DNA from 4 places in the Streptomyces angustmyceticus genome. Region 1 is predicted to be linked to each of the others. Evidence: riboswitches for the same ligand, from Rfam matches in the RefSeq annotation. Region 1 holds a riboswitch; each other region holds the start of a gene.

Region 1 (2,193 bases):
GAGTCCGCACTCGCGACCAGGAGGTCGGTGGCCTCTTGCACGATCGGGACGCGGAAGTCGGGCGACGGCCCCCGGTCATGAGGGCACCATCCCGGACTGTCCTGTCGCGCACGTGGCCGGAACGGGGTGGCCGGACGCGAGGCCGTGGTCCTGACCGTCCGCGTCGGGCTCCGCTTCCTCGCCGGGGACTCCCGGGTACATGACCTGGACGTCGCGCAGCAGGCCGTCCACCACGTCGTCCAGGTCGAGGCGCTTCTCCACGGTGTGCAGGTTGGTCAGCCCGGCCCGCAGGCTGACGCGGGGCGGCGCGAGGAGTTTGCAGCAGTCCTCGTCCGGCAGTACGGAGATCTCCGCGGTGCCGATGGACCGGGCCTCGTCGATGATCTCCTGCTTCTCCCAGCCGACCAGGGGCCGCAGCACCGGCAGGGTTGCCGCCTCGTCGACGGCTGCCATGTTCGCCAGGGTCTGGCTGGCCACCTGCCCCAGGCTGTCACCGGTCACCAGGGCTTCCGCCCGGGTGCGGCCCGCCAGCGCGGAAGCGGCGCGGACCATCAGCCGTCGCTGTGCCACGACCTGGAGCCTGCCGGCCCCCGCGATGGCCAGCTGCTTCTGTGCGTGGCCGAGGGCGATGACGTGCAGCCGCCCGCCGGGCTGGTAGCGATTCAGTTCACGCGCGAGGGCGTACGCCTTGTAGACCGATGCCGCGTTCGTATACGGAGCGCCGGTGAAATGCACGAAGTCGCAGCGCAGCCCGCGGCGCATCGCCCGGTAGGCCGCCACGGGCGAGTCGTAGCCGCCGGAGAGCAGAACCAGAGCGCGTCCGCTGGAGCCCACGGGCAGGCCGCCCGGTCCCGGGTGACGGGTCCAGGAGACGTAGCTCTCCTTGTGGTCGACCTCGACCGAGACCAGTACGTCCGGGCTGGAGAGGTTCACCGGGAGGGGGCCCAGGGCTTCCCGGACGCGGGCCCCGAGAAAGCGCTCGAACTGCGAGGACGTCATCTCGAAGCGCTTGTTCCGCCGCTTGACCCGCACGGCGAAACTGATCGAGGGCCGTTCCGCGCGAGCGGCGGTGAGCGCCTCCACGGCCGTCTCGGTGATGTCCGACACGGTGCTCGGGACACGCAGGGCGGGCTCCACCGAGTTGAACCCGATCACCCGGCGGGCGCGCTCCACGAGATCTTCCAAGGGAACCTCGCCGCCGAGCACGGTGACGTTCTGGCCGGACTTGATCCATGTGGAGCCGCCGATGCCACGCAGGGCGCCGCGGAGGTTGTCGTGCAGCCGCTCGGTGAACAGGTGCCGGTTGCGGCCCTTGAGGAAGATCTCACCGTGCTTGAGCAGGACACAGGGCCCGCTGGGGATGGGGAGGGGCGCCCTGGGGGAGGGGACGGCGGGCATGCTCGGTTCGGCAGGCACGAAACTCTCCTTCGCGAGTCGTCGTGAGGGCCGGCGCAGGGCCGCGAACGGGGCGCAGACCCGGCCGTCCCCGCTCTGCGCAGGGCTGGGTGGGACACACCACTCGCTCAGCGGTCCCGCTGCCGGGACGCGTGGATCCGTGCGCGGTGATCACCCCCCGCACGAGCAGTGGCAGGTCTTCGGACTCGTGGGCACATCCCGACGGAAGGGACACCCACTGGCCGTCGCTTCCCAGGTCACATGCGGACCCAGTGCTTCATGACGGCGGTCGTTCCCACTCACCGCTGCGAGGCAGTCCCGGACTCCCACCGGGTTCCCTCTTGCGACACCCCGTCTGGCGGACGGGCTGAACCAGCTGCCGGTCCAGGGTAGACAAGGCGGCGCGCATTCCGTGAACCGGACCTTGATTCTGCACTCTGAGCCGGGATGGCCGATTCGAGGCTCTGTCGGGTATGGGAATGATGCGTCATTCTGAGGCGCCTGTCGGTATGCGCCTGTCAGTGCCGGCCGTGCCGCCACCTCCTGCCCTGCGGCGCGCGGCGCCGGGAACGCTCACGCTCCACCCGCCGCCGTGATGCACAGGATGTCGTCCGGCCCGGCCGGCACGCCTCTCTGTCCGCAGCGTGCCGGTGCGGCTGTCGGGCGGCGAGGACAGAGCGATCTCCACCCGGCCGTCCGGCACCAGGTCGAGCAGCACAGCCGTGTCCCGGTCCGTGCCGCAGCCGGCGTCCACGACGGTCTCGCGCCCGTCGGATTCAGCCGGCCGAGGGTGCGCTT
Region 2 (2,193 bases), 1.7 Mb from region 1:
CGTGACGAACGAGTTCAGCGACATGTTCTGGGCCTTGAACGGCGCCACCCGCACGCCCTGCCGGACCAGCCAGCGGCAGATGCCCGCCGTCACCACGCTCTTGCCGGCGTCGGACGTCGTGCCGGCCACCAACAGGCCACCGCCGACGGCACCGCCGGATGCCTCGAACCGCCCGTTCACCGGGTCCTCCTCATGCGCCGGGGCCCCGGCTGTCGTGAGCCGTGCGCGCCAGTGCGCCCACCGCCGCGCGTGTCCTCGCACCCGCGGCCCGGCGGGAGACGGACGACGGGGCCCGCCGCACCGCACCGGCCGCCAGCCGCGCCGCCACCGTCGTCACCAGCGCCAGGGCACTCACCCGGCGCGAGAGCCGCACGGCCCGTTCGATGTCGGGCACCGCGACCGGCGGCGCCCCGTCGTTGAGCACCGGCCGGTGCTCCACCCGCCCGCCGTACGCCAGCGTGCCGCCCAGCCGGACGCCCAGCGCGCCCGCGAACGACGCCTCCACGGGGCCCGCGTTGGGGCTCGGGTGCGCACCGCCGTCCGCCCGCCAGGCCCGCAGCGCACCGCGCCGGTCGGGGCCCGCGAGCACCGTGAGGGCGGCGGTCAGCCGGGAGCCGGGCCAGCCGGCGAGGTCGTCGAGCCGGGCCGAGGCCCAGCCGAAGCGGCGGTGGCGCGGCGACTTGTGCCCCACCATCGCGTCCAGGGTGTTCACCGCCCGGAACGCCACCAGGCCGGGCACGCCGCCCAGCGCGCCCCAGACCAGGGCGCCCACCACGGCGTCCGAGGTGTTCTCGGCGACCGACTCCACCACCGCGCGGGCCATCTGGGGCCCGTCCAGCGCCTGCGGGTCGCGCCCGCACAGATGGGGCAGCCGCTCCCGCGCCACGTCGAGGTCGCCCGCCGCCAGCGCCCCGCCGACGGCCCGCGCCTCCCGGCCGAGCGAGGTGCCGCCCAGCACGGCCCAGGCCGTCGCCGCGGTCAGCGCGATCCCGGCACCGTCGCGCAGGGGGGCAGGGGCGGAGCGTACGGCGCGCCGCACCAGCGCGGCACCGGCGGCGGCACCGCCCGCGCACAGCACGGTGTGCGCCGCTCCCCAGCCGCGGTGGTCGCGCCAGAGGCGGCGTTCGACGGCGGCCGCGGCCCGGCCGAAAGCGGCCACGGGATGGCCGCGCCGGGGGTCCGCCGCGATCAGGTCGCCGAGAAAGCCGAGGGCCGCGCCGCACGCATATCCCGCGTGTTCGCCGCGCACCGGATCAGACCGCCGCCAGGGCGTGTCCACGACGTGCCACGCCTCGAAGGGGCCCTGCGGCAGCGGGCAGTGGGGCTCTCGACGGGCAGCCGGGCATGGCGGTATGTCCTCACTCAGGGTCCGCGCCCTGGCTCGACGTGTCGGCGACCAGAGTCTCCTGGCTCCCCGGATCGGCGGCCCTCCGGCCTTCCAGTCCCGCGTGCGTCGGCGGACGCAGGCGAGGCGGACCGTGGCCTTCGCTGGAGGAACGCTCCCCGGTGACAGTGGCGGGACCGCGCCGGATTCGCACCGGACTTCCTCAGCTGTCGCCGAATGGCTCCGGCAGTCCACCACGTCCCGCGAATGCCCGTCAACTCACTCTTGACCTGCGACGCAGCCCTGTGGCAGGCACTGTGGCGCACGCCACAGCGTGGTGGCGGCATCACCCACGGTTGCCCGCGCACCTGATCCCGCGTCACTATCTGGTGCACGGCGGCGACGGGGCCGCCGGAAGGGGGCCGGGGGATGCCGCAGCGCGCTGACCGACATGAGATCCGCATCAGGATCACGGGCACGAACAATCCCGAACAGGACATCGAGGACCTCAAGGCGTGGCTGGAGCGCGAGCCGTGGCTGGACCGGCGCCGGCACGACTGGCTGCTGCGGCCGCGGCCCGCCGGCGGGGGCGCGGACGGGCCGGGCGACATGGCCGTCGGCGTCGACGACCTGATCCTGGTCGTCGTCGGTGCGGTGGCCGCCGAGATCACCAAGAGCCTCGGCATCGCCCTGCAGGAGTGGCTGCGACGGCGCCGGGAGGAGCGCGACACCGGCGAACGGCCCGCCGTCGCGGTCGGGGCCGGCGACGGCGACCCGCGGCCGCTCGACGAGGCGGGCCCGGACGCCGCGGCCCCCGAACACCCCGATCCCGGCAGCCCGGCGGACGGGAGCGGCAGCACCGCCGGGGA
Region 3 (2,193 bases), 2.2 Mb from region 1:
TTCTTCGCCCCCGGCATCGCGGAGAGCAGGTGCTGCCCGTTCTTGTCGAGCTGGGCGACGAGGTAGCCGTCGCCGCCCTCCGCGGCCCGCACCGGGTCGCCGCCCGCCTTCTTGTCCTCGTCGCCCTCGCAGCTCAGCGGCTTGACGGGGGCGGTGGCGTTCTTGCCGGCCGGTGCCACGACGAAACCCTTGCCGAGCGCGGCGGTCGCGGCGGCCGCGGTGGCGTCCGCGTTCGGGGCCGCGCCCTTGAGCTGGAAGGTGAAGGCGCCGCGCCCCTCCGCCTTCTCCTCACAGCCCAGCCGGAAGGTGAGCAGCGCGTCGTACGGCGACTTGCCGCCCTTCTTCGACGTCACCGACCGGGGCTTCTCACCGGCCGCCGTGAGCGCGCCGATGACCACGGAGGTGGAGTTGGCGTCGCTGGCCGAGCCGGGCGCCGAGCTCCAGCCGCCGTCGTCGTTCTGCACCGACTTCAGCCACGTCACGGCCTTGTGCACGGCGTCGCCGTGCCCGCCCAGCGCGGCCAGCGCCTGCACCGCGGCGGCCGTCGGGTTGGTGTCCCGCCGGGTCTTGGCGTCGCAGGGCGTGCCCGGCTCGGCCCGGTAGGCGGTGAACGCGCCGTCGGCGCACTGCTGGCCGGCCAGCCACGTCACGGCGGACGGGGCCGGGCGGATGCCCACGGTGTCCTGGGCCAGCAGCGCGAGCGACTGCCGCCAGACCCCGTCGAACTGCGGGTCGTTGGTGCCGTACAGCCCGTCGGGCAGCTTCCCGGGGGACGCGGAGTCGGCGTACGCGGCGGGGGCAGCGGCCGCGCCCAGCACCGCCACGGCCGCCAGCGCCGTGGCGGCGCGGCGCGCCAGGAAGGCGACGGAGTGCGTCAAGGGGGCCTGGTGAGCCATGGGGGCCATCGGGTCGGTGCCTCTCGGGTCGGGTCGCGGCGATGCTACGCAGCCGCGCTCGGCCGGCCACCCGCCCGCCGATCCGGGATCGGCCGCGGTGGCACCGGGCTCAGCTCCGTATACCTCGACGGTGCCGCGCACCGGCCGTCCGCGGGGGCGGGCGGCCGTGGTGGCGCGAGCCTTGGTCGTGCCCCTCGGGTGCTCCGGCTCGTACGGCCCCGCTCCGGGCCGGGGCGCGGTGCGGGCGGGCCGTCCTCACGGTTGCGGGTCAGCGCCGGATTTCCACCGGCTTCCCCCGATCGGGTACGGATGAAGTTGTCCCGCATACCTTAACCGGCGCCCGGCGGGCCACTCGCTCGCCCGTACGAACCGTGCGAGCGGTATGAGAGGTGCGAGCGGTACGGGCGAGCGCGAGCGCTCCCAGCGGTACGAGCGGTCCCAGCGGCGCGCACCGTACGAGCAGCGGAGCCGTGCCCCGGACCGCACCACGCCCGGTGCCGCCGCCCCCTCACACCGCCTGGTACCGCACCGGATCGGACCCCGCCACCCGCTCCGCCCGCCCCAGCTTCACCAGCCGGCGCAGGTGGGCCTCGGCCTCCGTGACGGCGATGGTGCGGGAGGCGTAGGGGATCTGCTCCCAGGGGCGGTTCCACTCCATGGCCGTGGAGAGCTGCCAGGGGGTGCGGGGCTCGCGGAGCAGCTCCCGCAGCTGGGAGAGCCGCGCCTCGTGGTGGGCGAGCAGCTCGCGGACGCGGCCGCCGGCGTCGGTGAAGGCGTGCTGGTGGGCGGGCAGCACCTCGGCGGGCGCGAGCCGGCCGACGCGTTCCAGGGAGGCGAGGTAGTCGCCCAGGGGGTCGAGGGCCTCGCCCCCGTCGCCCTCCGGGTCCTCGTACAGGCCGATGTGCGGGGTGATGCCGGGGAGCAGATGGTCGCCGGAGAAGAGCCGGCCGAAGCCGCCGGCCCGCCCCGACGGGTGCTCCTCCTCCAGGTGCAGGCACACATGGCCGGGGGTGTGCCCCGGTGTCCAGACGGCGCGCACCCGGCGCCCCGGCAGGTCGAGCAGCTCGCCGGGCGCGATGTCGCGGTCCGGCAGGGCGGCCCCCCGGCCGGGCGGTCTCCCGCCGCGTCCCCCGGCACGCGCCTCGCGCAGCGGCGCCAGGTGCGCGTCCGGTGCGCCCGCCGCCGCGAGCCGGGCGGTGAGGTGGTCGAGCCACTGGCCCGGTGCGGCCTCGCGGGTGCGGCGGACCACGGCGGTGTCCGCGGCGTGCATCGCGATCCAGGCGCCCGAGACCTCCCG
Region 4 (2,193 bases), 6.1 Mb from region 1:
CGTGCGTGCACCCACAGCACATCGAGGTGGTCGGTGCGCAGCCGGCCGAGGCTCTCCTCCACCGACCGGACCAGGTTCTTGCGGTGGTTGCCCGCCGCGTTCACCTCGCCCTTGCGGGTGGCGCAGGTGTACTTCGTCGCCAGCACGAAGCTGTCCCGGCGGCCTTCGAGCAGCTCCCCGAGGATCCGCTCCGAGGTGCCGTCGGTGTAGATGTTGGCGGTGTCGAGGAAGTTGCCGCCCGCCTCCGCGTAGGCGTTCAGGATGCGGCCGCTGGTGTCCTTGCCGGCGCCCCAGCCCCAGTCGTCGCCGATGGTCATGGCGCCCAGGCTCAGCTCGCTCACCCGCAGGCCGGTCCTGCCGAACAGTGTGTAACGCATGTGGTTCCCTTCGATCGGCGCAGCTCTCCGGTGGTGCGCTCACGCTAGGAGCTGGAGCGCACTCCAGCGCAAGGCGCGGCCCGGCGGCGTCCGGGTCCGGCCGGGTGGGGGGATCGGGCCGGGCGGGGCGTTGACGGCGGGGGTTAGTGTGGGCGGAGCAACTGGTTCGCCCTGCCCGCCAGGCAGGCGCGTCGCAAGAGGGAACCCGGTGGGAATCCGGGACTGCCCCGCAGCGGTGAGTGGGAACGACCGCCGTCATACGCACTGGGCCCGGCCGGGTCTGGGAAGCGACGGCCAGTAGGTGTCCGCCCTTGGCGGATGTGCCCATGAGTCCGAAGACCTGCCAGTGCCCCCGCGCGACCGCGCGGGGAGATCTCGGTGACCTCGAGGGCGGGTCGGCGGACATCGGACGGGTATCTCCGGCCTCGCAGGCGCCGGGTCCGTCCGGTTTGCCGTTCCTTCGCGCCCTCGGCCCGTCCCGGGGTCCATGGAGACATACTCGCGAAGGAGAGTTCCGTGACCAGCACGTCCGCGGCCGCGGCCGCACGCGCCACCGTGCACGGCTACCCCCGCCAGGGGCCGAACCGTGAACTGAAGAAGGCCATCGAGGGCTACTGGCAGGGCGGGGTCGGCGCCGACGCCCTGCGCGCCACCGCCGCCGAACTGCGCCGCGACACCTGGCGGCAGCTCGTCGGGGCCGGCGTCCACGAGGTGCCGACCGGCGACTTCTCGTACTACGACCACGTCCTGGACACCAGCGTGATGGTCGGCGCCGTCCCGGCCCGACACCGCGACGCGGTGGCCGCCGACCCCCTCGACGGGTACTTCGCGATGGCCCGCGGCACCCAGGACGTGGCGCCGCTGGAGATGACCAAGTGGTTCGACACCAACTACCACTACCTGGTGCCGGAGTTGGGACCCGATACGGTCTTCGCCGCGGACTCCGCCCAGCAGGTCGGTGAGCTGGCCGAGGCGCTCGCGCTCGGTGCGGCCGCCCGCCCGGTCCTCGTCGGGCCGGTCACCTACCTGCTGCTGGCCAAGCCGGCGCCCGGTGTCGCGGCCGGCTTCGATCCGCTGACGCTGCTCGACCGGCTGCTGCCCGTCTACGCCGAGGTGCTCGCCGACCTCCGGGCGGCCGGCGCCGACTGGGTGCAGCTGGACGAACCGGCCCTGGTGCAGGACCGCTCCCCCGCCGTCCTGAACGCCGCCGCCCGCGCCTACCGCGACCTCGGCACGCTCCCGGACCGCCCCCGGCTGCTGGTCGCCTCGTACTTCGACCGGCTGGGCGAGGCGCTGCCGGTGCTGGCCAAGGCCCCCGTCGAGGGGCTGGCGCTGGACTTCACCGGTGCCGCGGCCGGCAATCTGGGGGATCTGGCGGCGGTCGGCGGGCTGCCCGGCAAGCGGCTGGTGGCCGGTGTCGTGGACGGCCGCAATGTCTGGATCAACGACCACGAGAAGTCGCTGGCCACCCTGGGGACGCTCCTCGGCCTGGCCGACCGGGTCGATGTGGCGTCGTCCTGCTCGCTGCTGCACGTCCCGCTGGACGCCGCCGCCGAGCGCGACATCGACCCGCAGATCGCCCGCTGGCTGGCCTTCGCCCGGCAGAAGACCGCGGAGATCGTGACCCTGGCGCGCGGGCTGGCGCAGGGCACCGGCGCCATCGCGGCCGAACTCGTCGCCAACCGCGCCGACCTGGCGTCCCGGGCCGGTTCGGCGCTCACCCACGACCCGGCGGTGCGCGCCCGCGCCGCGGCCGTCACCGACGCCGACGGCCGCCGCTCGCAGCCGTACGCCGAGCGGGCCGCGGCCCAGCGCG

What was found. A riboswitch is a leader RNA that binds a small molecule or an ion and turns the genes downstream of it on or off. The one in region 1 is predicted to bind cobalamin.
Region 2: it holds a riboswitch for cobalamin, as region 1 does, so the genes downstream of both, K7396_RS27770 (cobalamin biosynthesis protein) here and thiI (tRNA uracil 4-sulfurtransferase ThiI) in region 1, are expected to answer to the same signal.
Region 3: it holds a riboswitch for cobalamin, as region 1 does, so the genes downstream of both, K7396_RS25570 (prenyltransferase/squalene oxidase repeat-containing protein) here and thiI (tRNA uracil 4-sulfurtransferase ThiI) in region 1, are expected to answer to the same signal.
Region 4: it holds a riboswitch for cobalamin, as region 1 does, so the genes downstream of both, metE (5-methyltetrahydropteroyltriglutamate--homocysteine S-methyltransferase) here and thiI (tRNA uracil 4-sulfurtransferase ThiI) in region 1, are expected to answer to the same signal.

What each region holds. Positions count from the first base shown of each region.
Region 1 is NZ_CP082945.1:7,887,964-7,890,156, forward strand. Features, by position in the region: partial or broken gene K7396_RS34560 (citrate/2-methylcitrate synthase) at 1-59, opposite strand, end outside; gene thiI (tRNA uracil 4-sulfurtransferase ThiI) at 76-1,398, opposite strand; cobalamin riboswitch at 1,570-1,788, opposite strand.
Region 2 is NZ_CP082945.1:6,228,132-6,230,324, forward strand. Features, by position in the region: gene K7396_RS27765 (cobyric acid synthase) at 1-180, opposite strand, end outside; gene K7396_RS27770 (cobalamin biosynthesis protein) at 191-1,249, opposite strand; cobalamin riboswitch at 1,401-1,548, opposite strand; gene K7396_RS27775 (hypothetical protein) at 1,754-2,193, shown strand, end outside.
Region 3 is NZ_CP082945.1:5,720,994-5,723,186, forward strand. Features, by position in the region: gene K7396_RS25570 (prenyltransferase/squalene oxidase repeat-containing protein) at 1-905, opposite strand, end outside; cobalamin riboswitch at 1,123-1,249, opposite strand; gene K7396_RS25575 (MBL fold metallo-hydrolase) at 1,405-2,193, opposite strand, start outside.
Region 4 is NZ_CP082945.1:1,775,215-1,777,407, forward strand. Features, by position in the region: gene K7396_RS08280 (aldo/keto reductase) at 1-377, opposite strand, end outside; cobalamin riboswitch at 523-739, shown strand; gene metE (5-methyltetrahydropteroyltriglutamate--homocysteine S-methyltransferase) at 894-2,193, shown strand, end outside.